DNA from 4 places in the Devosia sp. Micro-HW1 genome. Region 2 is predicted to be linked to each of the others. Evidence: predicted binding sites of a transcription regulator. Region 2 holds the regulator's gene; each other region holds the start of a gene.
The links. Region 2 encodes LexA, which represses DNA repair genes until DNA is damaged. Its sites were predicted from a motif close to TGTTCNNNNTGTGTTCNG; they were not measured.
Positions count from the first base shown of each region.

Region 1 (7,791 bases), 1.9 Mb from region 2:
AAGATCGAAATGTCGAGCAGTTGCGCCACGAGGAAGGCCGAGCCCGAGGCTATGGCAATGCGCGGCGTCGCCAGCCAGATCGAGAGCAGGACGGCCACGGCAAAGCCCGCGACCACCACGAGCCGCGCCCTGGCCGGGCCGAAGGCGCGGTTGGACAGGTCGGTGACGAGGAAGGCGACGGGATAGGTGAATGCACCCCAGGTGAGAATGTCACCCAGATTTACGCCACCCAGGGTCACCTGGACCGGATATTGCAGCAGAATATTGGAGGCGGTGACCACGGCCACCATGGCGGCCATGGCCACCAGGAAACGAGACAGCATCGGACTGTACTTTCGGTTATCCGCAGTCCGGCATCAGACCGGTGCGGAGCATTGGATTGGGGCAGAGTATCACCTCGACCCCAGAGCGTCATGGGCAGAGTTTCATCCTCGGTGGGTGCAACAGCATCACCCCAAAACAAAACCGCGTGGCGGTTACCCACCACGCGGCTGAAAACCTGAACGAAGGATCCCTTAGGCGGCGTTGGCCGCGCGGATTTCCTTCTTGATGCCCAGAGCCAGGGGCGAGAGGTCGGCGTCGTCCTGCTTGAGCAGGAAGGCATCGAGGCCGCCGCGGTGCTCAACGGTGCGCAGGGCTGCAGCGGAAACGCGCAGCTTGACCGGACGGTTCAGAACCTCGGAGATCAGCGTGACGTTGATCAGGTTGGGGAGGAAACGGCGGCGGTGACGGTTGAGGGCGTGCGAAACGGTGTTGCCCATCAATACGCCCTTGCCGGTCAATTCGCAGCGACGTGCCATGGTGATATCCTTGTTTGTGTAAAGGTCCTGCGTGGCGGTTCATCCCGCTACGGGCCTCGATTGTGATGAAATCGAGCGGGTCTTTAGAGAATAGAAGCCCTGACGTCAACCCAAGGGCCGACTCAAAGCGCCGCGAGCGCCTTGCTTGTGCCCAGCGGGAGCGGCACTTTGAGCCCAAACAGTGATTCGATCTGCCCATCCGTGTTGCATGGGCAGCTCCAGAAGAGAAGTCCCGACGTGATCCGTACTGCCCTCAGCCTTGCTTCCATCATTGCCCTGTCCGCCGCCGCGCCTGCCATGGCCGCAGAAGTCGATGCGCGGGCCAGTTATGCCGTGACTGTGGGCGGCATCAACGTGGCCGTGGTCGATATTGACCTCAATGACGATGGCCGGCGCTATGGTCTGGATCTGTCGGCGCGTGTGGCGGGGCTCGGGACCGTGGTCGCCAGCGGCACGGCCAAGGCACAGGTCACCGGATCCTCGGCGGGGTCGACCCTGCAGTCGCAGAGCTTTGACCTTGAAACCCGCGCCAATGGCGAGCTCTTCACCGCCCAGGTGGATTATGACGGGCGCAGTGTCACCGCCTTTCAGGTCGATCCGCCGGTGCTCGACAGCTATGACCGGGTGCCGCTCGAGCGCTCGCAGCTGACCGGAGTGGGGGATTTCCTCTCCGCTTTCGTGATCAAGGGCAATGGGTTGGACAAATCGCTGTGTGACCGCACGCTCAAGATCTTTACCGGCGTCGAGCGCTTCAACATCAGGCTCGACTTCCTCGACAATGACGAAGCCACCTCGCCGCGCACCGGCTATCAGGGGCCGCTTGTTGCCTGCTCGTTGAAGTACCAGCCGATTTCGGGGCATTTCCAAAGCTCGGAAATGACCACCTATATGGCCGAAACCAGCCGCATGATCCTGTGGTATGCCCCGCTCGGCGCGACCGGCTATTACGTGCCCTATCGCGTCAATATCGGCACGTCCATGGGCGATCTCTCCCTCGTGCTGACCCGCGCCGAAAGCTGACCGGTCCCGGTCCCGTGTCCCGCTTTGGGGCGGTCAAAGGCTTTTTTGCCAATTTTTGGGGATCGAGCCCCCGCTTTCCCATGGGTGCCGGTTAATACGGCGTCCCGGGTTTGCCTCCATCGGCGCAACATCTCGTCAGGAAACGGCCGATCTGGCCCATTCTTAACCCGATTTTTACCGCCCTGAACGGGTTTTTGGCTGGTTTGCCAAAGGCTTGGTCCGGCTAGTGTCGGCGGGCGAGGCTGGCCCCCATATCTTGTGGGGAACAAACCCGCATTGGCGATTCTGCCCCGATTCTGTCCCCGTTCGTTCCGGGTTTGGGCCGAAGGTTAATCCCCGTCCGTTCCGGGCGCCGAAATTGCCCCATTTCGTGACAGGCGCGGGTGCTTCTGGTGCTGGCCCTCGGCGCGTCCTGTGCGACTGGCCGGAAAAGCTGCATCGTCCGCGTCGGCGCGTTGCGAGGCCAGGCCCGGTGTGGATGGGGTGCCGGGCCAGGGCGCGGACCTGGTCGCGCCCGCTGTCCCATCCCGGCACGTCAACGGTGTTTATTCTCAATCGGCCCGGGCAAACCCCCGCAGCGCCTGAGGCAGTCCCTGAAAGCGAAAAGAATCTTTGCGCTGGAGGCGTTTACATCTCGTTCAGCTTTGCGCCCCTGAAGCCGAAATTAACCGCATGGAAACCAGTTTGAATGGATTCGGGGCGTTATCGGGCAGCGGACCCATCCAATGGGGTGTTGCTAGTGCAGAATCGGTCCCCCGCCACACCACATCTAGCCGTGAACAAACCCGGATTCTGTGAGTCGCGCCGATTCGGTTCTGTTTCGTTCCGGTTTTGTTTCTCCCGTTAAGCGGCGTGACAGAACCATGGCAAAATCGTCCTTTGCTGGGACAAGTGGTGGATGCCCCTCGCAAGCCCGGCCCGAAGTCCCTAAATAGGGTCCAATGAGCTTTTCTCCTTCCCAGTCGGTCAAGGCCATCCTTGGTCCGACCAATACTGGCAAGACCTATTTCGCCATCGAGCGCATGCTGGCCCATCCCACCGGGATGATCGGCCTGCCGCTGCGCCTTCTGGCACGCGAGGTCTATCAGCGCGTCGTCGAGCGGGTCGGGGAACAGGCCGTGGCGCTGATTACCGGCGAGGAGCGCATCGTCCCCGCCAAGCCGCGCTACTGGGTGGCGACGGTCGAAGCCATGCCGATGGACATCCATGTCGACTGCGTGGCCATCGATGAGATCCAGACTGCCGTGGATTTCGATCGCGGCCATGTCTTTACCGACCGGATCCTCAAGGCCCGCGGTTTTCACGAAACCCTGCTGCTGGGCTCGGGCACCATGGCCAATGTGGTCAGGAAACTGGTGCCGCATGTCGAAATCATCGACCGGCCACGGTTTTCGCAATTGACCTATGCCGGCTCGAAAAAGATTTCGCGCCAGCCGCCCCGCAGCGCCATCGTCGCCTTCTCGGCGCGCCAGGTTTACGCCATTGCCGAGCTGATCCGCCGCGAGCGGGGCGGGGCTGCCGTGGTCATGGGCGCCTTGTCGCCGCGCACCCGCAACGCCCAGGTCGAGCTCTACCAGAATGGCGATGTGGATTTCCTCGTGGCCACCGATGCCATCGGCATGGGGCTCAATCTCGACATCCACCATGTCGCCTTTGCCGACGACACCAAGTTCGACGGCCACCAGAGCCGGCCACTGACGCCGGCGGAGTTGGGCCAGATTGCCGGGCGCGCCGGCCGGCACAAGCGTAACGGCACATTCGGCGTCACCGGCGGCACCGAGAATTTCGACGAAGAGCTGGTGGTCCAGCTCGAGACCCACGACTTCGAGCCGGTCCGGCAGGTGCAGTGGCGCAACAGCAAGCTCGATTTTTCCTCGATCGAGCGCCTGCGCAATTCGCTCGAGCAGGCGCCTGATGATCGCACTCTCACCCGCGTGCCGGTGGCCAAGGACCAGCACGCGCTCGAATTCGTGGCCCGAAATGAGGCGGGGGCGCTGGCGCGCGGCCATGATGCGGTCAAACTGCTCTGGGAATGCTGCCAGATTCCCGACTATCAGGGGATATCACCGGCCGCGCATGGCGAGATCGTCACCCGGATCTATTCGGATTTGAAACGAATTGGAACGGTCAGGGAAGACTGGATTGCCGAGCAGGTGCGGTTTTGCGACAATGCGGAGGGCGACATTGACACACTCAGCAATCGGATCAAGCAGATCCGGACGTGGACCTTTGTCGCGAACCGTAAAAACTGGCTTGAAGACCCTACCTATTGGCGCGAAAAGACGCGGGACATTGAGGATAGGCTGAGTGACGCTCTGCATGAGCGACTCACCCAGCGCTTCGTCGACCGGCGCACCAGCGTGTTGCTCCGCCACCTGAAAGACAAACGTATGGTATCTCCCGAAATTAACGAGCGCGGCGAAGTACGGCTGGAAGGCCACCTCATCGGCACGCTCGAAGGCTTCCGCTTCACCCTGGCCCGCAACGATGGCGATGTAGACGCCAAAGGTCTGCGTGGCGCAGCCGACTCAGTGGTCGCCCCGGAGATACGCCATCGTGCCGAACGGCTCGCGGGTTCGCCAAATGAAGAATTCGTGTTGGCCACCGACGGGCGCCTGCGCTGGCGCGGCGAGATCGTGGCCGAACTGGCCGAGGGCGACAGCCTCTACCGGCCGCGCATCATCATGCTGGCCGACGAGACGCTGACCGGTCCCGACCTCGAAAAGGTGCAGGATCGCCTTTCGCTCTGGCTCCGCCATCATATCAATACCGTGCTCGAACAGGTCATGGCGCTGGAAGCGCCGGCCGATCTCGAAGGCGTGGCCCGGGGCCTTGCCTACCAGTTGTTCGAGCATATTGGCCTTCTGCCGCGCGCCAGCGTGGCCGACGAGGTCAAGGGGCTCGACCAGGATGTGCGCGGCAAGCTCAGGAAGCTCGGCATCAAGTTCGGCGCCTATCACATCTATCTGCCCCTGAGTCTCAAGCCCGCGCCGCGCGAACTGGCGCTGATCCTCTTCGCCTTGAAGCATGGCGGCATCCGCCAGCCCGGCGTCACCGACATTCCCCATATTGTGCTCTCGGGCCGCACCTCCTTCCTGGTCGATCCGGAAGTCGATACCCGACTTTACGAGATTGCCGGTTTCAAGGTGGCGGGCAGCCGCGCCGTGCGCGTCGATATTCTCGAACGCCTCGCCGACATCATCCGTCCGCTGATCGCGCTCGATGCCGGCCGCCCCTATGCCGGCGACCTGCCGGCGGGCGCTGCCGAAGGCAACGGCTTCCGCGTTACCGTGGAAATGACCAGCCTTCTGGGCTGTTCGGGCGAAGATTTCGCCTCGATCCTGACGTCGCTGGGCTATCGCGTCCGCCGCACGCCGAAGGCTGTGACTGCCCCCGCGCCCGCCGAAGCGTCGGCGGAAGTGCCGGCCCTGGAAGCTAGCCTTGAAGCCGCTGCTGCCAGCGTCGATGCGGTTGATGAGGCGGCGCCTGCCGCCATCGCGGTCGAGATTCCCGCTGCTGCCGAAGGCGCGGTGCCCGATGCGGCCACGGCCGAGGCCGTCGCCGCCGAACCCGAATTCGACGAGGTCTGGTTCCCCGGTGGGCGCCGCCACAATGACAACAATCATCGTGGCCGCCAGTCCGAGGGCCGCCAGCGTGGCGATGGCAATGCCGAAGGCCAGCCGTCGCGCCGCAATGACCGGCCCCGCCAGGGCAAGGGCCAGCGCCGCCCCGAGGGCGAGGTGCAGGATCTGAGCAAGGCCCGGCATCTGCAGAAGGGCAAGGGTCGGCCGGACAATCGCCGTCCGGATGACCAGAAGGGCGAGCGCGCCCGGTTCCAGCCGCCGCGCGAAGAGCGCAAGGAGAAGGCGTTCGATCCGGACAGCCCATTCGCCAAGCTGATGGCGCTCAAGTCGCCCAACGGACAATAGGGTTGGCCGGGCCGGACGACATGCCGCTCCGCAAGGAGCGGCTCGACCGGTTCCTGTTCTTCTCGCGCGCCGTCAAGTCGCGCACCCTTGCCCAGAAGATCATCGAGAGCGGTGCTGTCCGGGTCAATTCCGAGCGCACCGAACGCACCGACCACAAGGTGGGCGCGGGCGATGTGCTGACCATGTCGCTGCACAATCGCATCGTGGTCTGGCGCATCCGCGATCCGGGCACGCGCCGTGGACCGGCGAGTGAAGCCCAGACCCTTTACGAGGATATCTCGCCGCCGCCGGTGCCGCGCCCCGAGCAGTCGCCGTTCGAGGCCGCGATCGCCGAACGGGGCCTGGGCGCCGGAAGGCCGACCAAGAAGGAGCGTCGGGAGACCGATCACCTGCTTGGCAAGGACGATGATTAGACAGTCATTCCCTCCTGAGGGCCGCCTGCGCCAAACCGTCCCCTCGGACAGCCTTGCGGGCGCCAAGAAAACGGTTTAGCACCGATCCCGTTGAGACAGGCGGGCTGACCTGCCCCAAGGGTCAGGCCGCAACTAGACGGGATCGCCTCCTAGATGACCTATATCGTCACCGACAATTGTATCGCCTGCAAATATACCGACTGTGTGGAAGTGTGTCCGGTGGACTGCTTCTACGAGGGCGAGAACATGCTGGTGATCCATCCGGACGAGTGTATCGACTGCGGTGTGTGCGAGCCCGAATGCCCCGCCGAAGCCATCAAGCCCGATACCGAAAGCGGTCTGGATGAATGGCTCGAGCTCAACCGCAAATTTGCTTCCGCCTGGCCCAATCTGACCGAACGCCGCGATCCCCTGCCGGACGCAAAAGAACGTGACGGCGAGACGGGCAAGCTCGAAAAGTACTTCTCGGAAGAAGCCGGCGAAGGCGACTGAGTTCGCCAACGAGCGAGAAATCACAGGCGTGACAAGGGCTTGTCACGTTTTTGACACATGCGGTCGCCTCTCGGGCGGCCCCTTGGCGCTGGCTTGATTCGTTCTTTTTGATTCTGCTGAAAAATTGTGCTATGGTCCCACCATATGCAGTTGAGCCCATCACCCAGCCCGTGCCGCAAGGCACGATTTTTTTGACATCAGACAGAAATGGATGCGTGGCGTTCCGGAAAAAGCGGATCCGGGACGACATGGGTTTTGATTGCGCTTTGCGTCCGGGTCGGACGCCAAACAAGTAGGATGGGCCGGTCCTTGCCGCAGGGAATCGGCCAATTGGGGCGTCAACAAGGAGTTCCAGGATATGGTAGCCAAGAAGCAGCAGCAGCGGCTCGGGTTCAAGACGGGTGAACACGTGGTGTACCCCGCCCATGGCGTCGGTATGATCGTCTCCATCGAAGAACAGGAAGTCGCCGGCCTGACCTTGGAGCTGTTCGTCATCAGCTTCGAGCAGGACAAGCTGACCCTTCGCGTACCCGTTGCCAAGGTCAAGTCTGTCGGCATGCGCAAGCTGGCCGAAGAAGACGAAGTCAACAAGGCTCTCGACACCGTCACCGGCCGTGCCCGCGTCAAGCGCACCATGTGGTCGCGCCGCGCCCAGGAATATGAAGCCAAGATCAATTCGGGCGACCTGATCGCCATTTCCGAAGTGGTCCGTGATCTCTACCGCTCTGAAGAGCAGCCCGAGCAGTCCTATTCGGAACGCCAGTTGTTCGAACAGGCCATGGACCGCATGAGCCGCGAGATCGGCGCGGTGCGCAAGCTGACGCTGACCGAAGCCGTTCAGCTCATCGAAAAGCAGCTCGCCAAGAGCCCGAAGCGCACCAAGGCCGATGCGGCCGACGCCGAAAGCGACGAGGAAGCTGCGTAAGCTTCCTGTGCGACATGAATGCGAAAAGGCCGGTGGTAACACCGGCCTTTTTTGTTTGTGCAGTGGCGGCCACCCCCACCCGGCCTCCCCCTGAAGAAGGGGGAGGAGCAGAGGGGTTTCACCGAAGTCCAACGAACTCGATCGGTCACCCCTGCTCCAGGGGGAGGCTAAGGTGGAGGTGCTCAGCATGCCTACAGCCGGCCCATCGTCTC
Region 1 covers NZ_CP094375.1:2,429,637-2,437,427, forward strand. Annotated here, with positions in the region: gene MQW79_RS11590 (queuosine precursor transporter) at 1-323, opposite strand, end outside; gene rpmB (50S ribosomal protein L28) at 516-800, opposite strand; gene MQW79_RS11600 (DUF3108 domain-containing protein) at 1,038-1,820, shown strand; gene MQW79_RS11605 (helicase-related protein) at 2,762-5,749, shown strand; gene MQW79_RS11610 (RNA-binding S4 domain-containing protein) at 5,770-6,162, shown strand; gene fdxA (ferredoxin FdxA) at 6,316-6,654, shown strand; gene MQW79_RS11620 (CarD family transcriptional regulator) at 7,013-7,579, shown strand; gene MQW79_RS11625 (cupin domain-containing protein) at 7,771-7,791, opposite strand, start outside.
Region 1: MQW79_RS11605 (helicase-related protein) is a predicted target of LexA. The motif match lies at 2,642-2,659, and genes of this name have one in related genera.

Region 2 (7,791 bases):
GGCACAAGGGTGAGCGCACCGGTTCGGGCACGATCGTCTGGAAGGCCCGCCAGATGCTCGCCGCCGGCGAGATCGACTATCCCAAGTTCATCGAGCTGGTGGCGTCCTCCGCACCCTCGACCGGCTATTGCAACACCATGGGCACGGCCTCGACCATGAACTCGCTGGCCGAAGCCCTCGGCATGCAGCTGCCCGGTTCGGCCGCGATTCCCGCGCCCTATCGCGACCGCCAGGAAATGGCCTGGCGCACCGGCAAGCGCGCCGTGGAAATGGTGCACGAGGACCTCAAGCCCTCTGACATCCTGACCAAGGAAAACTTCCTCAACGCCATCGTGGTCAATTCCGCCATTGGCGGCTCAACCAACGCGCCGATCCACATCAACGCCATTGCCAAGCATATCGGCGTCGATCTCAACATCGATGAGTGGCAGCAGCACGGTCACAAGGTGCCGCTGCTGGTCAACCTGCAGCCGGCTGGCGAATATCTGGGTGAGGACTACTACCATGCCGGTGGTGTCCCCGCCGTGGTCAACGAGCTGATGGCGCAGGGCCTCATTCATGAGAACGCCCCCACGGTCAACGGCAAGACCATTGGCGAGAACTGCCGCACAACCACGATCGAAGACGACAAGGTCATCCGGCATTTCGACAACCCGCTGAAGAAGGAAGCCGGCTTCCTCGTGCTGCGCGGCAATCTTTTCGACAATGCCATCATGAAGACGTCGGTCATCTCGGCCGAGTTCCGTGACCGCTATCTCTCCGATCCCGCCCATCCGGGCATGTTCGAGGGCAAGGCTGTGGTCTTCGACGGCCCCGAGGACTATCACAACCGCATCGATGACCCGGCTCTCGAGATCGACGAGCACACGCTGCTCTTCATGCGCGGCGCTGGCCCGATCGGCTATCCGGGCGCTGCAGAAGTGGTCAACATGCGGCCGCCGGCCTACCTCATCAAGAAGGGCGTCTCTTCACTCGCCTGTATCGGTGACGGCCGCCAGTCGGGCACGTCAGGCTCGCCCTCGATCCTCAATGCCTCGCCTGAGGCGGCGGCCGGTGGCAACCTTGCCATCCTCAAGACCGGTGACCGGGTGCGCATCGACCTTAACAAGGGCGAAGCCGACATCTTGATCTCGGCCGAGGAAATCGCCAACCGCCGCGCGGCGCTGGAAGCGGAAGGGGGCTACAAGTTCCCCAGGCACCAGACCCCGTGGCAGGAAATCCAGCGTGGCCTCGTCGGGCAGCTGGGCGACGGCGCCATCCTCAAGCCCGCCGAAAAGTACCAGCGCATTGCTCAGACCGAAGGCCTGCCGCGCGACAACCACTAGGCATGTCCGCCTAGGCGGGAACACCCGGCCAGACGTCGCCACCGGGCTTGGCCCGGTGGTCAGTGCCTCTACAAGTGGGATTGCCGGGACAAGTCCGGCAATGACGATGCAAACGCAGTGACGGTGTCACTCCCCAAGCCAAAAACCAAAAGGCCCGCCAGTCGGCGGGCCTTTTCCAATTTCCGGGGGGAAAGGGGTCAATACTTGCGCAAAAGCCCAACGAGGCGGCCCTGCACCTTGACCCGGTCTGGCGGGAAGATGCGGGTTTCGTAGGCCGGGTTCGCGGCCTCCAGCGCCACCGTATCGCCCTTGCGGCGGAGACGCTTGAGGGTCGCTTCCTCGTCATCCACCAGGGCAACGATGATCTCGCCGGTCGAGGCGTGTTCCTGCTTCTTGATGAGCACGGTATCGCCATCGAAAATGCCGGCGTCGATCATGGAATCGCCGCGCACTTCAAGGGCATAATGTTCACCGGCGCCGAGCATTTCGGGCGGCACGGCAATAGTATGGGAATGGGACTGGATGGCCTCGATGGGGGTACCAGCCGCGATGCGGCCCATCACCGGGATCGAGACCGGCCGCGCATAGTCCTCGCCACCGGCATTACCGCGGGCAGGGGGGCTCGCGACCTTGCCCAGATTGCCCTCGATGACCGCCGGCTCGAAGCGTGCCTTGCGGCCGCCGAGCGATGGATTCATCGAGTCAGGGAGCTTTACCACTTCCAGCGCCCGGGCACGGTTCGGCAGGCGGCGGATAAAGCCACGTTCCTCGAGCGCCGTGATCAGCCTGTGGATGCCGGATTTCGATGCCAGATCAAGGGCATCCTTCATTTCGTCGAAGCTGGGGGGAATGCCGCTCTCCTTCATCCTTTCATGGATGAACATCAGCAGCTCGTGTTGTTTGCGTGTCAGCATCGGCCCCTCGGTCCAGAATCGGAACATAGACGGAACGACCATACATGTTCCAGTTATGTTCTGCAATGCCCTCTGCCGGATCGGGGCCTGGACGGTTCACATGAACGCGATTGTAGATCAGAATCCGTCGATGCTACTGACTTCAACAAGCGTTCCGGCAGGCTGACCGGGGTCGTGCTCAGGCTGGACAATGAGCAGGTCAGCGGAGGCCAGGGACGAGGTGTGGCCGCTGTCCGTCTGGCTGATCGGTTCGGCCAGAGGGCCCGTCTCGCCATGAACGAGTTTGGCACGCATGAAATGGCGGCGAGCGGTGTTGGGCGGCGTGGGACCCGCAAGCGGCAGACGCAACGCGTCTGGTTCGGCGTGACCCAGGAAGGCACGCAGGGCCGGCTTGATGAAGACGAGTGCCGTGACCATGGCCGAGACGGGATTGCCTGGCAGTCCGAACACGAGAGTCTTGCCGCGCACGCCAAACATCAGTGGCTTGCCCGGGCGCATGTTGATCCGCCAGAAATCCAGCGTCACGCCGAGTTCTGCCAGCACATCCTGAACCAGGTCATGCTCGCCCACCGATGCGCCGCCGGTGGTGATGAGAAAATCCGGCTCGTCGGCGAAGGCGGCGCCGAGTCTGGTGCGCAGCGCATCGACAGTATCAGGGACAATGCCGTGATCGGTCACCGCTTCCGCATAGGGCGCCAGCATGGCGCCGAGCCCGAAACTGTTGGAGGCGACGATCTGGTCCGGCCCCAATGCACTGCCGGGGAGCACGAGTTCGTCACCGGTTGCCACAAGCCCGATCCGAGGACGCCTTGCCACGACGAGCTCCGGCGCGTTGGCCGCAGCCGCCACCGCGATCTGCATCGGCGTGAGGCGGGTGCCAGCCGGCACCAGCACCTGGCCGGTCGCAAAGTCGTTGCCCTTCGGCCTGACGCTGTGGCCAGGCCGGGCAGGGGCGGTGAACCGCACACGGTCGCCTTCGCGCACGGCCTCTTCCTGCATGATGACGGTGTCGGCCCCTGCAGGAACCGGCGCGCCGGTGAAGATCCGGATTGTCTGGCCGTGACCGACCGTTCCTGCAAAGCCGGCCCCGGCCTGCGACGTGCCGACCACATTGAGCCAGGAGCCCTCGGCGACGTCGGCAGCACGCATGGCATAGCCGTCCATGGCGCTGGCGTCGAAAGGTGGCTGGTGGTGCTGCGCCACGAGAGGTTCGGCCAGGACCCGCCCAAGGGCCGCCGCAATGGACACGCGCTCCGCCTCGGGGGCGGAAACTCGTCCCAGGATGGCCCTCAGGGCATCATCGACGGGGAGCAGACTCATGGCGCGCGCAAAAAGTCGCCCGACTTGCCGCCGGACTTTTCGACGAGGCAGAGATCGGAAATGACCATGGCCCGGTCTATGGCCTTGGCCATGTCGTAGAGGGTGAGCGCCGTAACGGAAGCAGCCGTCAGCGCTTCCATTTCCACCCCGGTCTGGCCGGTGGTTTCGGCCGTGGCGAGAATGAGAATTGAGCCGGGACCATCGCCCTCGATTTCAACACTCACCTTGGTGAGCGGAATGGGATGGCAGAGAGGGATCAGCTCACTGGTTTTCTTGGCCGCCATGATCCCGGCGACGCGGGCGACTGCGAGCGCATCGCCCTTCTTGAGGCCCCCACCAAGAATGTTGGCGATTGTCGTCGCCTGGCCGGAAATCCGCGCTTGCGCCACGGCCTTGCGACGCGTAACGGCCTTGTCACCGATGTCGACGATATGGGCCTCGCCCTTCTCGTTGAGATGGGTGAGGCCGCCGGACATCAGCGCACCGCTTCCGGAGCGCCCATAAGCAGCGTGCGGGTGGCGGCGACAACGTCGTCCTGCCGCATCAGGCTCTCGCCGACGAGGAAGGTGCCGACATTGCACCGCTCGTCGAGCATCTTGACCTGCTCGTAGGTGACAATGCCGCTCTCGCTCACCAGCAGCACGCCGTCTGGCACGCCGGCGGCGAGGTTCACCGTGGTTTCGAGCGTCGTCTCGAAGGTGCGCAGGTTGCGGTTGTTGACGCCGATGAACTTGGCATCGAGCGCCAGCGCCCGATCCAGCTCGAGCTGGTCATGCACTTCCACCAGCGCGTCCATGCCCCATTCTTCGGCGGCATCGAGCAGATAGCGGGCGACGTCGTCGCCCACGGCGGCGAGGATGATGAGGATGCAGTCCGCGCCCCAGGAACGGGCTTCCGCCACCTGGTAGGTTTCGAACAGGAAGTCCTTGCGCAGCACCGGCAGTTTCGTCGCGGCGCGGGCTTCAATCAGGTAGCTTGGCGAACCCTGGAAGCTGGGCCGGTCGGTAAGGACGGAGAGGCATGCCGCGCCAGCCGTTTCATAGGCGCGCGCGATCTCGGCCGGATGAAAATCGGGGCGGATCAGGCCTTTTGACGGGCTGGCCTTCTTCACCTCGGCGATGAGGGCAAAATCGCCCCGGGCGCGCTTGTCCTTGATGGCTTTGACAAATCCACGGGGCGGCGGCTGGTCGTGAGCCTCGGCGACGACTTCCGCCCAGGGGCGCATGCTCTTGGCCGCGGCGATTTCTTCGCGCTTGTAGATTTCGATCTGCTTGAGAAAATCGCTCATGATGCATGTCCGTTCGATACGGCGACGAGGCGGGCGAGCGTCGCCTTCGCCTTGCCGGTGTCAATGGTTTCGCGGGCCAGGGCAATGCCGTCCTCGATGGTCGCGACCTTGTCGGCCACCAGCAGCGCCGCCCCGGCGTTCAGCAGCACGGTGTCACGATACGCGCCCGGCGCCCCCTCGAACAGCGCCACGATGGCGGCCGCATTGTCGGCGGGCTCACCACCCAGCAGGTCCTTGGGATCAGTCAGCTTGAGGCCGACGCGTTCGGGATGGATTTCAAAGCTGCGCAGGTCGCCATTGGCGATCTGGGCGACGAAATTGGGGCCCGAGGTGGAAAGCTCGTCGAGTCCCTCGCTCGAATGCACCACCCAGGCCTTGATGGCGCGGTTGGCCAGCAGCGCTGCCGCGACAGGCTCAACCCATTGCTGGGAATAGACGCCCAGCAGGTATCGCCGCACGCCGGCCGGGTTGGACTGGGGTCCAAGCAGGTTGAACAGCGTCCGCACGCCCATTTCGGCGCGGGCAGGGCCCACATGCCGCATGGCCGGATGATGATGGGGCGCAAACATGAAGCCGATATTGGCCTCGGCAATGGTCTTGCCGATCTGCTCCGGCGTCAGGTCGAGCTTTACGCCCAGAGCCTCCAGCGCCTGCGACGAGCCAGACCGCGAGGACAGCGCCTTGTTGCCGTGCTTGGCCACCGGCACACCAGCCGCCGCCACAACCAGCGCCGTGGCGGTGGAAATGTTGAGGCTGCCGACGCCATCGCCGCCGGTGCCCACAATGTCGATGGCATTTTCGGGCGCGGACACGGGCACCATCTGCTCGCGCAGGATGGACACGGCCGCAGCGATTTCGCCGACGGTCTCGCCCTTGATGCGCATCCCCATCAGGAAAGCGCCGATCTGCGCCTGCGTGGCTTCGCCGGCCATGATGACGCGCATCACGCCGCGCATTTCCTCGCCCGTAAGATCCTTGCCGTCGGCAATCTTGTTGAGGGCTGACTTGATGTCCATCACGCAGCCTTCCTGCCGTTGAAGTCACGGGCAATGTTGAGGAAATTCTGCAGCAGGGCGTGACCGTTTTCCGAAGCGATGCTTTCGGGGTGGAACTGCACGCCATGAATCGGCAGCGTCTTGTGCTGCATGCCCATGATCAGCCCATCGTCGGTCGTCGCCGTCACTTCCAGCACGTCGGGCAGGGTGTCGGCCTTGACGATCAGCGAATGATAGCGCGTGGCCTCGAACCCGGCATTGAGGCCGCGGAAAATGCCCTTGCCGGTATGGTTGATTTTGCTGGTCTTGCCATGGAACAGGCTCGGCGCCCGTACCACGTCGCCACCCAGCGCCTGGCCCATGGCCTGGTGGCCAAGGCACACCCCCAGCATCGGCGTCGTGTTCTTGAAGCGGTCGATCACCGCCAGGCAGATGCCTGCCTCATTGGGCGTGCAGGGGCCGGGTGACAGCACGATTGCCTCCGGCGCCATGGCGGCGATCTCTTCAAGGGTAATCTTGTCGTTACGCCTGACGGTGATGTCGGCGCCCAATTCGCCCAGGAAATGGACGAGATTGTAGGTAAAGCTGTCATAGTTATCGATGACGAGGGTCTTGGTCATTCTTTTGTCCTCAGTGGGCTGTTTCTAACCACCGGGTCATTCCCGCGGAAGCGGGAACCCCAGTTTCAGAACCAACCCCGCCATCGCCCGATCATTGGGCTCTCGATCATCGTCACCACCGGGCCTGTCCCGGTGGTCCATGCGATGTTGCCACGCAGGGTGGATTGCCCGGACGAGCCGGGCAATGACGAAGGAAAGGACAAGCCATCGCTAAAACGCGCCGCACTCACTGCCCCACCCCTGCTTCTCCAGCATACCGTAGCGCTTCCTCGGCTGCGCTGAAAAGGGCGCGGGCCTTGTTCTCGCATTCGAGCTGTTCAAGTTCGGGCTTTGAATCAGCGACGATACCGGCGCCCGACTGCACGTAGAGCTTGCCATCCTTGACGATGCCGGTGCGCAGCACGATGCAGGTGTCCATCGTTCCGTCGGCGCCAAAATAGCCCACGCAGCCGCCATAGATACCGCGCCGCGATTTTTCGAGTTCGTCGATGATTTCCATGGCCCGCACTTTCGGCGCGCCCGAAACCGTGCCCGCCGGGAAACCGGCCGACAGGGCATCGACGAAATCATATTGCGGATCGAGCACACCGACCACATTGGAAACGATGTGCATGACGTGGGAATAGTATTCGAGGAAGAACTTGTCGGTCACTTTGACCGTGCCGGTCTTGGCCACGCGGCCCACGTCGTTGCGCCCCAGGTCAAGCAGCATCAGGTGCTCGCTCAGCTCCTTGGGATCGCTCAGCAATTCTTCGGCCAGCTCCTTGTCCCGATCAGGGGTGGAGCCGCGCTTGCGGGTACCGGCAATGGGCCGGATGGTGACATTGCCGTCCTGCACCCGCACCAGGATTTCCGGGCTCGAACCGGCCACTGCAAAGCTGCCGAAATCGAAGAAATACATATAGGGGCTGGGATTGGTCCGCCGCAGCGCCCGGTAGAGCGCCGTCGGGGGCAGGGTGAAATCGGCCGAGAAGCGCTGGCTCAGCACCACCTGGAAAATATCCCCGGCGGTGATGTAGTCCTTGGCCCTGGCGACCATGCCGAAATATTCTTCCTTCGAGGTGTTGCTGGTCACCGCGATGGAACCGAGGTCGGGCAGGGCAGTCGTCGGCGGCATCGCCCGCGAAAGGCGCGCAATGGCGTCGTCGATCCGGCTTTCCGCCGCCGCCAGAGCCTGTGAGGCACTCACACCCTCGCGCACATAGACCGGTGCGGTGAGGTAAAGCTCATCCTTGACCGTATCGAACACCGCAAGCAGCGAAGGCCGCGTCAGGACGGCTTCCGGGGTCTGCAAGTCGTCAGGATTGCCGTTGGGCAACACTTCCATGT
Region 2 covers NZ_CP094375.1:520,906-528,696, forward strand. Annotated here, with positions in the region: gene MQW79_RS02390 (IlvD/Edd family dehydratase) at 1-1,325, shown strand, start outside; gene lexA (transcriptional repressor LexA) at 1,523-2,239, opposite strand; gene MQW79_RS02400 (molybdopterin molybdotransferase MoeA) at 2,357-3,559, opposite strand; gene moaC (cyclic pyranopterin monophosphate synthase MoaC) at 3,556-4,035, opposite strand; gene trpC (indole-3-glycerol phosphate synthase TrpC) at 4,035-4,847, opposite strand; gene trpD (anthranilate phosphoribosyltransferase) at 4,844-5,866, opposite strand; gene MQW79_RS02420 (anthranilate synthase component II) at 5,863-6,462, opposite strand; gene trpE (anthranilate synthase component I) at 6,689-7,791, opposite strand, start outside.

Region 3 (7,791 bases), 180 kb from region 2:
TGCCGTGCTGCAGGGCGCCACCCGCAATCCGCTGGCCGATCCCTCCATTCTCGGCATCAATGCCGGCGCAGCTCTCGCGGTTGTTCTCGGCGTCGCCGTCATCGGCATGACCGAGCTCTCCATGTATGTGTGGCTGGCCTTTATCGGCTCCGGCGTCACCATGCTGGTGGTCTATTCGGTAGCCTCGCTCGGCCGCGAAGGCGCGACGCCGGTCAAGCTCGCCCTTGCCGGTGCTGCCATCACTGCCGTGCTGCAGTCCATCATCAACGGCATCCTGCTCACCAGCCCGCGGACCCTCGATGAAGTCCGCTTCTGGCAGGTGGGGTCTCTGTCGGGCCGCGACATCGACATCGTCATCCAGGTCGCGCCCTTCCTCGCACTCGGCATGGTGCTCGCTCTGGGCAGCGCCCGCATGCTTGACGGCCTTTCCATGGGCGATGATGTGGCCCGCGCGCTCGGCCAGCGTATCGGCCTGTCCCGCGGTCTTGCCGGCCTTGCCGCCGTCATTCTGGCCGGTGGCGCCACCGCTGCTGCCGGTCCCATCGCCTTTGTCGGCCTCACAGTGCCGCACGTGGCCCGCGCCATTACCGGCCCCGGCTACCGCTGGATCCTGCCCTATTCCATGCTGATGGCGCCCATCCTGCTGCTCGGCGCCGATATCATCGGCCGCATCATAGCCCCGCCGGGCGAAGTGCAGGTCGGTATCGTCACCGCCTTTATCGGCGCGCCCTTCTTCATCGCGCTGGTCCGGCGCCGGAAGCTGGCCGCGCTATGACCCAGGTTGTCGACACCACCCGAATTGCCGCCGTCCGCAATGCTGCAGCCAGCCGCCGCCGGGTGGTCGCGTTCGGCCTGGTCATTGCGCTCTTCCTGGCCTTCTGCCTTGCCATGTATCTGGGCGACTACCCGGTCGCCGTGCCCGGCATCATCCAGTCGCTGTTCTCTCCTCTTACCGGGCTCGTCGACAAAGGCGTCGATTTCATCGTCCTGCAAGTCCGCCTGCCGCGTGCCGTGCTGGCCATTCTGTCCGGCGCTGCCTTTGCACTGGCCGGAATCACTTTCCAAACTCTTCTGCGTAACCCGCTGGCAAGCCCCGACATTATCGGGATTGCCCATGGCGCCAGTGCAGCGGCGGTGTTCTGCATCATTGTGCTCGGCTGGTCTGGCCTCAGCGTCTCGTTCGGCGCCTTCGGCGGCGCCGTGCTCACCGCCTTGATGATCTACCTGCTCGCCTGGCGCGATGGCGTCACTGCCTTCCGCGTCGTGCTCATCGGCATCGGCATGGCCGCCATGCTCGCCGCCGTCATTTCCTACCTCTTCACCCGCGCCCGTCTCAACGAGGTGCAGCAGGCCATGGCCTGGCTGGTCGGCAGTCTCAATGCCTCGCGTCCCGGGGATTCCATTATCCTCGGCACGGCTATGCTGGTGCTGGTACCAATGATGATGGCGCTGCTGCGCGGTCTCGACGCCATGGAACTGGGCGACGATACCGCCAAGTCGCTCGGCGCGCGCGTTGAATTCACCCGGCTTGGCCTCATGCTGGTCGCGGTCGGTTTTGCCGCCTTCGCTACGGCCGCAGTCGGCCCGGTGGGGTTTGTTGCCTTCGTCTCCGGTCCATTGGCGCGCAATCTGCTCAAGGGCTCGGGGCGTGGCTTCCTTCATGCTGCGCTGGTGGGGTCGCTGGTCATGCTGGTCTCCGACCTCATTGCCCAGCATCTCATTCCTTCCGTGCAACTGCCGGTTGGCGTCGTCACGGGTGCCTGTGGCGCCGTCTTCCTGCTATGGCTTCTTATGGCCTCCAGCCGCTCGGGCCGCGTGAACTGATCTGAGAGAAACGACATGTCGGTACATCACCACCTCATGGCCGCGGGCCTCGACCTCGCCTATGGCGAGCGGCAGATCGTTTCCGCTCTCGATATTTCCTTGCCGCCCGGCAAGCTCACGGTCATCGTCGGCGCCAATGCCTGTGGCAAGTCCACACTGTTGCGCGGCCTTGCTCGTCTGCTGCCGCCCCAGCGTGGCGCCGTCTATCTCGATGGCAAGCCCATTCACCAGATGCCGACCCGCGAAGTCGCCACTATTCTCGGCGTGCTGCCGCAGAGCCCCATCGCCCCCGACGCCATTTCGGTGGCCGATCTGGTCGGTCGCGGCCGCTATCCGCACCAGGGCTGGTTCCGCCGCTGGACCCCGGACGACGACGCCGCCGTCGCCGAAGCCCTTGCCGCCACCGATACGGCCGAGCTGGCCGACCGCCCGGTCGACGAACTCTCCGGTGGCCAGCGCCAGCGCGTCTGGATTGCCATGGCTCTCGCGCAGGAGACCGACCTCCTGCTGCTCGATGAGCCCACCACCTTCCTCGACATCAATCACCAGGTCGAAGTGCTCGACCTGCTCACCGATCTCGTCAAGCAGCGCGGCCGCACCGTCGTCGTGGTCCTCCACGACCTCAACCTTGCCTGCCGCTATGCCGATCATATCGTCGCCATGAAGTCGGGTCAGATCGTCGCCGAAGGCCGCCCGGTCGATGTCATGACCGAGGCCGTGGTCGCCGATGTCTTCGGCATGGCCTCGCGCGTCGTCGTCGATCCGGTGTCCAATACGCCCATGATCGTGCCGATTGGCCGGCACCACATCGAGCGCGATGCTGTAAGCGCCTGACCAGCGTCCCAGACAGTTCTGTGATCCGTCTGTCGGAACGATTTCGCCTCCTTTCCCATTGAGCGGAAAAGAGGAAGGGTCAATGCCACTGTTTTATTTCGATGTTCACGACGGTGATCGCCTCGCCGTCGACGATACTGGCACGGACTTGCCGGACGAGGTCGTCGCGCGTGTCGAAGCGACACGGACCCTGTCCGAAATTGCCGCCGAAGAAATTCCGCGCGACGGACCGCAGCGGGAATTCTACATTGTTGTCCGCGATGAGCGGGGCAATGCGCTGCTTGAGCTGCGAGTCACCTTTCACTCGCAGTCCTACTAGTCGTACGGCGGATCGGACGCGGCAATGACTCAACCTATCGACGTATTGATCGCCAAGCTCGACTCCATCGGGCGCGTTCTGCCCGAATATGAGACGGCCATAAGGGAATTGCCCGTGCGGGTCTCCGAGCTGGACCGGGGCGAGGACGCGGTGATGGAGGGGGAGATGATGCACCATTGCTGCGTCGTGCTCTCGGGTCTGCTGCATCGGCAGAAGCACATGCAGGATGGCAGTCGCCAGATTCTGTCCTTCCATCCGTCCGGGGACATTCCCGATCTCCAGAGCCTGCATCTGAGGAAGGTCGACTACACGCTCTCGGCCACCACACCTTCGACCATCGGCCTCATTCGCCACGCGGATATGAAGGCCATGCTGGATCAAAATCCCGGCCTCACGGCCCTTTTCTGGCGGGATACGCTGATCGACTCTGCAAAATTCCTCACCTGGATGATGTTGATTGGCCAGGCCTCGGCCGAGGCCCGCATGGCGCATCTGTTCTGCGAAATGTATATGCGCCTCAAGTCTGTCGGCGCCATTTCCGGCACTGTCTTTCCCTTCAAGGTAACGCAGACCCATCTCGCCGACGCCTTGGGCATGTCCATCGTTCATGCCAATCGGACGCTGCAGGAACTGCGCGCTGCGGGACTGCTGGCATTTGCCAACGGCACTGCCGAAATTCTCGATTGGGAGCGTCTATGCGAACTGGGCCAGTTCGACCCGGGCTATCTTCACCTGAGCGACGAATAGGCTGGCAAAACAACATTATCGCTCAGGGTGATTAACCTATGTGAATCTGTCTTCCCGCGCTGCGCCCTAGAGTTCGATTCTGGGGATTCTATAAGTGCCAACAACGTCAATCAGCGACCTGCGCATAATCATCGGCGAAGACGAACAGATGCTGGCTATCGATCTGGCGCAGCAGCTGGGAGCTCTTGGGGCCGATGTCGTGGCCAGCGTCAGCAGTGTCGAGGAATTCGAGCAGCTGGCTTCCAACGGTTTCCAGGCGGCCAATGCTGCAGTCCTTGATATCAAACTGCGCGATGGCTCCGTATTGCCGCTGGTGCCCCGGCTGGAGGAGGCGGGCATCGCGGTCGTGTTCTGCTCCGGTTACCACTCGCAGGAACGACCTGCCGAACTGTCTCACATCCCTTGGATCGGCAAGCCCGCGCGGGCGGCTGAACTGGCCGAGTTCCTGCGTCTTGCCGTCGACGCCCGGAAAGTGCAGCAGATTGACTAGCGTTCTCAGCGCGCCGCCCGGTACTGATCCCGTTGAACGCTTCCTCCATCGCCTCGCGAATTTTGCGCCGCTGGAGGCGGAGGCCCGCGACGCGCTTCGCCGCGCCATCCAGCGCGGGCCACTGGTGGCGCCCTATCAGGATATTCCGGTGGAGGCCGTCCCTGATGCTGTCGTCCTGCTCAGCGGCTGGGCCTGCCACTATCAGTCTCTGGGGAATGGCAAGCGCCAGATCACCTCGCTGGTCGTCCCTGGCGACTTCGTCGCCTTCGGCTTCCTCACCGGCAATGGCGCCGACATTCAATATGTCACCACAGCCCCCAGTCAGTTCGGGCGCATCCGCGCCCGCCAGTTCAGCAACCTCGCGGAACAATACCCCTCCGTCATGCGCGCCACGCTCAAGGCGGCCGCGATCGATACATCCATCGGCCGCGAGCGGCTCATCAGCCTGGGCCTCAGAACTGCCATCGAGCGCCTGGCGCACCTCTTCTGCGAACTCTGGTATCGCTTGTCGGTTGCCGGCCTCGTTGCCCCGGACAACAGTTTTTCACTGCCGATGACCCAGGCCGAGCTGGGTGCGGCAACGGGCCTCTCGACCGTGCATGTCAATCGCATGCTTCAGAGCCTGCGCAAGCGCGGCATCATCGGCCTGCAGGCCGGCAAGGTCCATATTCTCGACCTCAAATACCTGAAGGATCTATCGAGCTTCGACCCCGGCTATCTCAGTGGCGCACCGCCGCGGCACGATGACTGACGCCCGTTGCGAAATCGCCCTGCGCTTAACCCACGTTAATGGCGCTGCGCGCCGAGTTGGATAACCTGAGCATCCACTCAGGATACGCCCTTGCCCAGCTTCAAGATCATTGATTTGCGTTCAACCACTATCGAGCCCGAACTCCACGCCGAGGCCAAGTCGCCGGAGCTCGCCGCCGAGTCTGCTCTCGGCATCAAACTGGTACGGGCAGGGCATCCGCGCAATCTGGTCTGCCGGGTTTACTGGAAGGAGGCGGATATGACCAATATGGTTCGTCTCTACTCCAAGTCCGATCGAGCACCGCACGCTTCCGCCTGACTATGTCCCGGTGACGCTTTTCATCCATCGCGCCGTTTCCGTCGCCATGGTGTGCATGTGATCCGCGGCTGAATATCCGGAAATGGATTTGCGCGGCTTGAGATCGTGGTCGCCATCGGCGAGCCAAAGTATCTTGATCGCCGTGGAAAGTGTGTAACCAGGGACTTCCGCTTGCGTACCGAACTCGTCCCGAGTGCCTTGGACGATCAGGGCAGGGGTGGTCATGCCCTCCAGATGCGCCGTCCGCAATTGATCTGGCTTGCCCGGCGGATGGAACGGATAGCCCAGGCACAGCAGGCCGGCGATCCGACCTGCGGCGTGGAGATCATCGGCCACCATGCTGGCCACCCTCCCGCCCATGGATTTGCCGCCGATGAACAGCGGGCCTGGTGTGGGGCCAAGTTCCTCGACCGCAGTGAGATATTCCGGCATGACCTTTTCGGCCTTTGGCGGCGGCTTGCGTTCGCCGGTGCGGCGGGCAGCCATATAGCCGAACTCGAACCGCACGACCCCAATGCCTTCCGCGACCAGGGCCGCAGTGGCAGAGTTCATCGCCCCGGAATCCATTGCCGCCCCGGCGCCATGGGCCAGCAGGAGGGTCAGCCTCGCTTCGTCGGGTCCGTCAAACAAAAAGTCCATCGCACATACTCCCGCGGCATTCACATGCGGATCAGGATCGCTCCGCTCATGCCTGGTCAATCACTTTCGCATTTTGTACAGGAACCACTTCTTAACTTTTGCCGTTCCCCGACCTCTAACGGAGGCTGCCATGAACCTGCACTGGATGAATCTCACCTCGCCACAAAAGCGTGCGCTTGCCATTCTGTGTGAGCAGGGCCCATGCATGTTGCCGGCCGAACTGGGTGAGCAACTCATCAATCTTGGCTTGGTAGAACGCGCAGAGGGCCAGCTCTTCTGCGTCAGCGCGCTCGGCTCGACCGTGCCACCGACGACCCTGCATTGATAGGTTAGTCCCGTATTGTGCTCGCTGGTCGCGGCTCCAGGAGTTGTTGCGGCATGATTGTATCGCCATGCAGTTTGTCCGCAACGTCCTGTTCTTGCCCAGCCCATCTTGTGCGCATCGCTGGCGATTGACACTCTGAACAATATAGAACAAAATAGGAACATACTTCATTTTGGAGGCCGCGATGGCCGCCCAAGCCACCATTCTCCACGCTGATCTCGATTCTTTCTACGCGTCGGTCGAACAGCTTCTGGATCCTGACCTTCAGGGCAAGGCCATGGCAGTGGGTGGGGGCGTTGTGCTGGCTGCATCCTATGAAGCAAAAGCGTTCGGTGTCCGGGGCGGCATGTCGGGGCGTCGGGCCCGGGAACTCTGCCCCCACCTGATTTTCGTGAAGGGTCATTTCGACCAGTATCAGCGCCTTGGCGATGCTGCGATCGATGTCATGCGTGACTACACCCCTGTAGTCGAGCGTATCTCCATCGACGAGGCCTTCGCCGATGTCGCCGGCTGCACGCATTTGTTCGGCTCTCCCGCGGACATCGCCAAAACCATTCGCCAACGGGTGCGCGCTGAACTGGGCCTGCCTATTTCGGTCGGGGTTGCGCGCACCAAGCACCTGGCCAAGGTCGCATCTCAGGTCGCCAAACCCGACGGGCTGGTTGTGGTCCGACCGGGTACCGAGCTGGATTTCCTGCATGACCTGCCGGTCGGGCTGATGTGGGGCGTGGGGCCCGTCACCGAGGCCAGGCTGAGGGACGAGGGGATCACCACGATCGGCCAACTTGCCAGCACGCCGGGCAAGTCGCTGCGTGGCCTGCTGGGCGAAGCCGTCGGGGAAAAGCTCTCCGATCTCGCCTGGGATCGCGACACGCGTCCGGTGGAGAGCCGACACAGTGCGCGCTCGGCCGGGGCTCAGTCGGCTCTGGGGCGCAAGCCGGCTACCGAAGGCGTCTACAAGCCGACTTTGCGCCATCTGGCCGATCGGGTGACGTCGCGATTGCGCGCCAAGTCATTGGCCGGTCGAACAATTACCGTGCGTATCCGCTTTGCCGACATGCGCTCGATAACCCGGTCAATGACGCTCGATGCCCCGGTTTCCGCTACCGTAATTGTCGCGGAAGTCGCCGAGGAACTGGTTCGTGCCGCTCTCGCGGAACATGCGGGGGAGCGGATCATTACGCTTCTCGCCATCTCGGTTTCCCACATCGGTGCGCAGCCCCATATTCAACTGGAATTGCCCCTGGACCTCCTGGATGAACGACATCGCCCGGGTACCCGTCAGAGCCTGGCGCGTTGGTCGGCAGACCGCGCCATGGACAAGGCGCGCGCCCGTTTCGGCCGCGATGCCATCGGCTACGCGATAACGCAGCTTGAAGGCCCCAGGTCGGTCCCCGACGCCTTCCGCGAGCTGGCCGAAAAGGATTTGTCCCGCTAGCCGCTCACCCGGCCCACAAAGTCACGGCTGGCCGCCCTCCCGACGACACTCTATCCTGCAGCATATTGGAATGGAGCCGGGCCATGGCGATCAAGCGAATGGACAA
Region 3 covers NZ_CP094375.1:340,019-347,809, forward strand. Annotated here, with positions in the region: gene MQW79_RS01500 (FecCD family ABC transporter permease) at 1-775, shown strand, start outside; gene MQW79_RS01505 (FecCD family ABC transporter permease) at 772-1,824, shown strand; gene MQW79_RS01510 (ABC transporter ATP-binding protein) at 1,840-2,658, shown strand; gene MQW79_RS01515 (DUF6894 family protein) at 2,741-2,977, shown strand; gene MQW79_RS01520 (Crp/Fnr family transcriptional regulator) at 3,002-3,724, shown strand; gene MQW79_RS01525 (response regulator) at 3,819-4,214, shown strand; gene MQW79_RS01530 (Crp/Fnr family transcriptional regulator) at 4,207-4,965, shown strand; gene MQW79_RS01535 (hypothetical protein) at 5,056-5,283, shown strand; gene MQW79_RS01540 (alpha/beta family hydrolase) at 5,284-5,922, opposite strand; gene MQW79_RS01545 (hypothetical protein) at 6,053-6,247, shown strand; gene dinB (DNA polymerase IV) at 6,432-7,685, shown strand; gene MQW79_RS01555 (VOC family protein) at 7,769-7,791, shown strand, end outside.
Region 3: dinB (DNA polymerase IV) is a predicted target of LexA. The motif match lies at 6,393-6,410, and genes of this name have one in related genera.

Region 4 (7,791 bases), 280 kb from region 2:
GGCGCTCGCGGATTTCCTTGAGGATGCGCTCGCCGATCTGGCTCTGGGTGGCGTTGAGCTTGTCGGAGAGGTCGATGAACCACTTGCTGGCCACCTTGATCGACATGTCACTGACCTGGCCGATATGGAGACCATCGATCTTGACCGCCAGCGTCTCGGGCTTGAGACGATAGCCGCCGCAGGCCACGCAGGGCTTGGCCGACATGTACTTTTCGATCTCTTCGCGCATGCCGGCGCTTTCGGTTTCCCTGTAGCGACGCTCAAGGTTGCCGATGACGCCCTCGAACGGTTTTGTCGTCTTGTACTGGCGCAGACCATCGTCATAGACGAAGTTGATCGGGGTCTTGTCAGTGCCGTAGAGCACGGCGTGCTGGACCTCGAAGGGCAACTCGTTCCAGGCCGTGCCGGTAGAGGCGCCGTAGTGCTTCACGACGGCCTGCAGGGTCTGCTGGTAGTAGGGCGCGCTGGTCTTGGCCCAGGGCAGGATGGCCCCATCGCGCAGCGACAGGGTCGGATCGGGGACAATCTGATCGGGGTCGATCTTCTGCTCGGTGCCCAGGCCATCGCAGACCGGGCAGGCGCCGAAGGGATTGTTGAACGAGAACAGGCGCGGCTCGATCTCGGCGATGGTGAAGCCGGAGACGGGGCAGGCGAACTTTTCCGAGAAGGTGATCTGCTTTGCAGAGCCATCCTCGTTCTTCTCGTCGGCGAATTCGACCAGGGCAATGCCGTCGGCCAGTTTCAGTGCCGTTTCGAAACTCTCCGCCAGGCGGCCGGAAATTTCCTTTGAAACAACCAGACGGTCCACCACGACTTCGATATCGTGCTTGAACTTCTTGTCGAGCGCGGGGGCATCCTCGATCTCGTGATACTCGCCGTCGATCTTCACGCGCTGGAACCCTTTGCGCATGAGGTCGGCCAGTTCTTTCTTGAACTCGCCCTTGCGGCCGCGCGCAATGGGGGCCAGCAGGTAGAGACGGGTACCCTCGGGCAATTCGAGCGTGCGATCGACCATCTGCGAAACGGTCTGGCTTTCGATCGGCAGGCCGGTGGCCGGCGAATAGGGAATGCCGACGCGGGCAAAGAGCAGGCGCAGGTAGTCGTAGATTTCGGTGACGGTGCCGACAGTGGAGCGCGGATTGCGGCTGGTGGTCTTCTGCTCGATGGAAATAGCGGGCGAGAGGCCTTCGATGTGCTCCACATCGGGCTTCTGCATCATTTCGAGGAACTGGCGGGCATAAGCCGACAGGGATTCCACATAGCGGCGCTGGCCCTCGGCATAGATGGTGTCGAAGGCAAGCGAGGATTTGCCAGAGCCGGACAGGCCCGTCATGACGATGAGGCTATCGCGCGGGAGCTTGACGTCGATGCCCTTGAGATTGTGCTCGCGGGCGCCACGCACGACGATTTCGCGGTTGAGGCTGTGCTTGTCAGTCATGTTCAATCCAATTGCGTGTCGCGCCGTGGGGGAGGACCGGCGAGCAAAGGCCATGAGATAGGCAGCATAGGGCGGCGGGGCAAGGTGTCCGTTGGTCTGCTGCGGGATTTTCCGTCAGTCTAGCGTCTCGTGCGTAGCTTGCCAAAACACCATTCCTGTATGTGAACATAGATAGAACATTCCTGGATTCGGTCAAGCGCCGGGCGCCATGGTGAGTGCATGCCAGGCGGTGAATGCGCCGACCGCCAGGAAGGGCGCACCGGCGCTGCGGCCCACCCAGATGGTCGCCGAAGGATTGCCGACAAGGGCATCGCGGGCGCGGCTGGCGGCAATAGCAAGCGCACCATAGACACCCCCCCTGCATGAAAACGGTGATGATCCCATGGGGCAGGGCTGCTGACAGAGGGAGTCAGCAGAGACGTCACTCTTGACAAGTGCAGTGCAAAATAGAACATAGAGAGAACAAAGCGCGCCGTCGGCTGTGCAGAACCGCAAATGCCGCGTGTGTGGCACACGGAAAGGTCTATGGTTGCGGCGACCAGGGGTCAGGGTTGCGCACCGGGCAGCATTGTGACCCATTTGAAAGCGTCCCGCGACCGGGCAGACCGGGACTGAATTGGAAGGAAATGCGCCATGGCTGGCAGCGTGAACAAGGTTATTCTGGTGGGCAATCTGGGCAATGACCCGGAAGTGCGGAACCTGCCGAGCGGCGGCAAGGTGGTCAATCTCAGCGTCGCGACGTCGGAACGCTGGCGCGACCGCAATAGCGGCGAACAGCGCGAAAAGACCGAGTGGCACCGCGTGGTGATCTTTTCGGAAGGTCTGGCGCGCGTGGCCGAGCAGTACCTGAAGAAGGGCAGCAAGGTCTATATCGAAGGCCAGCTGCAGACGCGCAAGTGGCAGGACCAGTCGGGTGCGGACAAGTACTCTACCGAAGTGGTGCTGCAGAACTTCAATTCGTCCATGGTTCTGCTTGACGGTCGTGGCGAAGGCGCGGGCGATAGCGGTGGCTATGGTGGCGGCGACAGCGGCGGTTTCCGCGGCGTGCGCGATAATTCGGGCAATGGCGGTGGCGGCGGTGGGCGTCGTCCCTCGTCCAATGCGCCGGCCTTCGAGCCGGGCGGCATGGATGACGACATCCCGTTCTGAGCGGGTATTGCAAAAGGGCGGCCAGCGGGCCGCTCTTCTCTTTTTGTGAGTCGCGGCGCAGGGCCTTCCAGGCCCGATCGCCCCGCTGCCTCAGGCGGCGAAACGGGCGCGGTAGGCCTGGGGGCTGACGCCGACGCAGCGTTGGAAGGCGCGGCGCAGGGTCTCTTCGCTGCCAAATCCGCAACGGGTGGCGACGCGGGCGACGGGCAGATCCTGCTCGAGCAGGCGTCGCGCCGTTTCGATGCGCATGTCCTCGACGGCACGGGCCGGGGTCTTGCCGGTCGCTTCCCGATAACGGCGCGAGAAATTGCGTTCGCTCATACCGGCGCGGCCGGCGAGGTCGGACAAAGCCAGCGGACGATCGAGATTTTCCATGATCCAGCCGTGGAGAGTATCAAAGCGGCCAGCGTCGTCCTGGAGGGTGAGGGCGGCGCTAAACTGCGACTGACCGCCTGGCCGCTTCAGAAAAACCACGAGCTGGCGGGCGACCGATATGGCCATGTCGCGACCGAGATCGGCTTCGACCATCGCCAGGGCGAGGTCAATGCCGGCGGTGACGCCGGCCGAGGTCCAGTATTTTCCATCAGCAATGAAGATCGGGTCGGGTTCGAGCCGGATGTTCGGAAAGCGCATGGCGAACTCGGCGCAACGCCCCCAATGGGTGACGGCCCGGCGCCCATCGAGCAGGCCGGTGGTCGCCAGCAGGAAAGCGCCGCTACAGACTGAACTGGCGCGGCGGGCGCTGCCGGCGCGGGCGGTGATCCATTCGATCAGGCTTTTGTCGTCGCAGGCGTCATAGACGCCCCAACCCCCGGCAAGGATGAGCGTATCGAGGTCCTTATCGCTGGAGGGCAGGATTTCTGCTTCGAGCGCCAGGCCCGATGAGGTGACCAGTCTCACCGCCGGAGCCACGACGACCGGTTCGTAGGGCGTGGGGTGGCCCGCGGAGCGGGCCATGTCATTGGCCGAGGCGAAGACCTGCAAGGGCCCGGCGACATCGAGCAATTGGCAGGCGGGGAAACCCAGAACTTCGATGCGTCGGATCATTTGGCGTAAATCGTGGGGACATTGGCAATTCAGCCAGATGAATCCCGACTAAGGTGGCTCAGGTCAACCCCTGGAGGCAGCATGACCATCGAGATCGGACTTCTGGTTTTTCCCAATGTGCAGCAGCTCGACCTCACCGGGCCCTACGAGGTCTTTGCCTCGGCGCCCGGTGTGAAGGTGCATCTTATCTGGAAAGAGCTGGACCCGATCAGGAGCGCGACCGGCCTGGTGCTGACGCCGACCACACGCATCGCGGATTGTCCGCAGCTCGATGTGATCTGCGTGCCGGGGGGCGGCGGAGTGAATGCGCTGCTGACGGACGGTGAGACGCTCGACTTCGTGCGGCGGCAGGCGGCAGGTGCGCGCTACGTGACCTCGGTCTGCACCGGTTCACTCGTTCTGGGCGTGGCGGGGCTGCTGGCGGGCAAGCGCGCGAGTTCGCACTGGAACGCCATAGACCTGCTGCCACGCGTGGGCGCCATCCCCACCGATGGTCGTGTGGTGCGGGACGGAAACGTCATTACTGCGGGCGGGGTGACGTCGGGGATCGACTTCGCGCTGGTCGTTGTGGCCGAATTGCTGGGTGAGGCGGTCGCGCGGCGCGTGCAACTCTCGCTCGAATATGCGCCCGCTCCACCTTTCGACAGTGGCACGCCAGAGTCAGCGACACCAGAACTGGTGGCAGAGGCGCGGGCGGGCATGGCCGGGTCGCGGTCCGAGCGGGAGCGGATATTGCCGCAAATCTGGATCGCTCAGGCGGAGGTGTAGCGCCGCCAGGTGCCGCGGCCGGCCGACTTTGCGCGATAAAGTGCAGTGTCCGCATTGCGATAAAGCGCGTCGGCGTCGTGCTGGTCGCGGTGTGCCGCGCCGACCGAGACTCCGACAATGCGGCGGTGGCCGCCAAAATTGAAGGGGTAGGCGAAGGCCGTCACGATGGCCTCGCCCAGATGGTCGAGGTCAATGCTGACACGGCCATCGGTGAGGATGGCGAATTCGTCGCCGCCGATGCGTGCAACCTGGGCGCCGGGCGGGCAGCAATGGCTGAGGCGACGGCCCGCTTCGGACAGGCAGTAGTCGCCCTGGACGTGTCCAAGTTCGTCATTGATGGACTTGAAGTGATCGAGGTCGACGAGCAGCAGGGCACCGACCGGTACGCCGCCCTTTTGTCCATGAAGATCATCTAGACGGGCCTGGAAGATGGCGCGGTTGGCCAGGCCGGTGAGGGCGTCGGTTTCGGCCAGACGCCGCGTGCGCTCGGTCAGGAGCTTTTCTTCGGTGATGAAGACATTGCTTTCAATGACGGCGTTCACAAGGAAAGGGCGGCCGGAGGCCGCCCTTTTGCAATAGAATATCGGCAATCAGCGCGAGAAGGGCACTTCGGCGCGCAAGCTGTCACCAGACTCGACATAGACGACTTCGAAGGTCACGTGGATGTCTTCGGGATTGAGCTGAATCTGGGCGGTAATGTTGAGGTCCTTGCCTTCTTCATCCTGATCGCGCTCACGCAGGTTGAAGATCAGGCCGGAGCCGCGCTTCTGACCGACGGCGATGCCGGTGAAGGTGGCGTTGGAGGTCATGGCGGCCTCAAAGCGCTTGTTGGCCTCGACATAGGCCATGGTGCCCGCGACCGACAGGTTGGTGCCTGCGAGAGCGCAGCGGCCGCTATAGTTGACCTTATCCTGGTTACCCTGGCTGAGGGTCAGGCGGCACACGACCGATTCCTGGTTGGCGCCATAAAGAACGCCGCGTCCACGCCATTCGCCGATATAGGACTGAAGCAATGCGACGTCGGCCGGTGCGGCGACGGCCGGAGTGACGCCGGCAATCGCGGAGAACAGGAGACCTGCCAGCGCCGCAGCACGGGTCAGGGATCCGAAAGTGGTCATGGCAGGAAGCCCTCCAAAAAGCGAAACAAGCCCCCCGGCCGTTCAGCGAATCATCGATAGCAAATTTGCCATTCTTTTGCGCCTCACCTCGCCAGAAATTGCGCGAGTGCCGCAAACGCATGGCAAGAGTGTGTTGAGCGCCACAGGACGTCAGCTCCCTGGTGACGGATCGAGTTTCCCGCGGGGCGCGCCCGAGGCAGCGCGGGGCGCGCCTGGGGTCGTGTGGGTGTCGGCGGTCGGATCGTCCGGCGTGGGATCACTGTCGACCATGCGCACGCCGATCTTGCCGAGCGGGTGGAAGAACTTGCCACCCGCGGCCAGAAGGGCCGGCAGGATGAACAGGTCGCCGATGACGGCAAAGGCCAGGGTGGATACGAAGAGCGTGCCAAAAAGCGCCACCTGAGGCAGCTCGGAGAAAGTCACGATGATTACGCCCGAGCACAGAATGATCGTGGTGGCGACAATGGCGCCACCGATGCGGTCGAGCGTGTGCTTGACGGCCTCGAGGTGAGGCAGGCCCTCGTCGCGTCGCGAATGCAGGTAATGCGACAGGAAATGCACTGTGTCGTCCACAGCGATGCCGAAGGCGATGGTAAGGGCGATGACCGTGGTCAGCTGCAGCCCCGCGCCGGTAAGATAGAGCCAGGCAATGGTCGCCAGAACCGGGAAGAGGTTGGGAATGGCCGATGCGAGCGCTACGCGGAAGGACTGGAAGGCGAAGCCGATCAGCCCGAGATTGACCAGCACGGACAGGGTGAGGTCGAGCTGCAGTCCGCGCACGATGTCATCGGTGGCAAACGTGGTCAGGATGCGGAAGCCGCCGACTTCGGCGTCGGAAATGCCTGCGGCCTCAAGTTCGGCATCGAGATCGCTGACCAGCTGCTTGAGCACGTCGGAATCGATGATGGTCGGCATAAAGCCGGTCACCAGCGCCTGCGAGCCGTCATCGGTGACGAAGCGCTTGCGCATGAAGGGGCCGACGGCGTCGAAGACTTCCTCGCGGGTGAATCCGCTTTCGGTATAGTTGGTCATGCTCGCGGCGGAGATGACCTTGTTTTCGCCCAGGTGGCTTTCGACGATTCGATGGACCGTGGCGACCTTTTCAAAGTCGACGGGGGCGATGTTGGGATCGTTGCCCATGAGCGGCACGCGCACATAGAGCGGGGCCACGCCACCAACGCCTTCATCGATGCTTTCGGCCGCGGTCAGCGCGGTGGATTCCTTGGCGACAAAGTCCTCGAAGGAAAACTGCGGCTTGATCAGCCCATAGGGCACGAACAGCACGATGGTGACGACGATGGCGAGGATGGAAATTGGCCGACCGAAGCGGCTGGCGAGAAACCAGCTAAGGGGCAGGGGGGCCGTCAGCACCATGCTCGATTTCGGCGGGGCCTTGAAGCCGAGGCGCAAGGCGAGCTTGAGCAGCAGCGGCAGGAAGGTCATCAGGCAGACAAAGAGCAGGAACGTGCCCAGGGCACCGGCCATGGAGAATTCGCGAATGCCCTGACCGGGGGTCAGCGCCAGCGAGGCGAAGCTGACAAAGGTGGTGAGCATGGTCAGCGCGGCAGCCGGGCCGACGAGTTTGACCGTGGCGTCCACCGCCTTGTTGGGCTCCATGCCGTCGCGCCAGAAGGCCAGCCAGTTGAAGACGAAGAACATGGATTCGGCAAAGGAGATCACCAGCACCAGCGTCGTGACGATGATGGTGAGGAAGGAGAATGATCCGAAGAACATGAGGATCATGCCCATGGACCACATCACCGCGAGGAATGGCGTGGCGGCCACGATGATGGCGCCAAAGAAGGAGCGCAGTGCGAAGAGCGCGATGATGGCGCCGAGACCAAAGCCCCAGACGGTGAACTTGATCTGGTCGTCCACCGCGGCATTGAGCATTTCCGAGGTCCAGATCGGCGGGCCGGTCAACTCGATGCTGAGGTCGGAGCGGTCGTAGAAGGCGATGGTTTCACGCAGGCTCTCGATCATCGCCTTGGCGCCCCGCTCCTTCACCAGTTCCTGATTGGGGAACATGATGAGCACGACGCCGGTCAGATCGGGGGTGATGAGGTTGCGCATCATCGGATCGTTCTGCTGAAGATCCATGAGGGCCATGGCCACTTCATCTGACGTCAGCATGCCCTCCGGCACGGCGGGCACGGAGCCGCCGCCGCTTTCGGGCCTTCGCAGGGTGAAGGGGGACATGGTGCCGACCGCGAACTCGTTCAGCTCAAGATCGAAGGCGAGCGTGCGCACCTGCTCGATGACCTCGGGGTC
Region 4 covers NZ_CP094375.1:805,092-812,882, reverse strand. Annotated here, with positions in the region: gene uvrA (excinuclease ABC subunit UvrA) at 1-1,438, opposite strand, end outside; gene MQW79_RS03725 (hypothetical protein) at 1,631-1,822, opposite strand; gene ssb (single-stranded DNA-binding protein) at 2,072-2,587, shown strand; gene MQW79_RS03715 (GlxA family transcriptional regulator) at 2,678-3,631, opposite strand; gene MQW79_RS03710 (DJ-1/PfpI family protein) at 3,716-4,402, shown strand; gene MQW79_RS03705 (diguanylate cyclase domain-containing protein) at 4,387-4,944, opposite strand; gene MQW79_RS03700 (hypothetical protein) at 4,993-5,520, opposite strand; gene MQW79_RS03695 (efflux RND transporter permease subunit) at 5,671-7,791, opposite strand, start outside.
Region 4: ssb (single-stranded DNA-binding protein) is a predicted target of LexA. The motif match lies at 1,886-1,903, and genes of this name have one in related genera.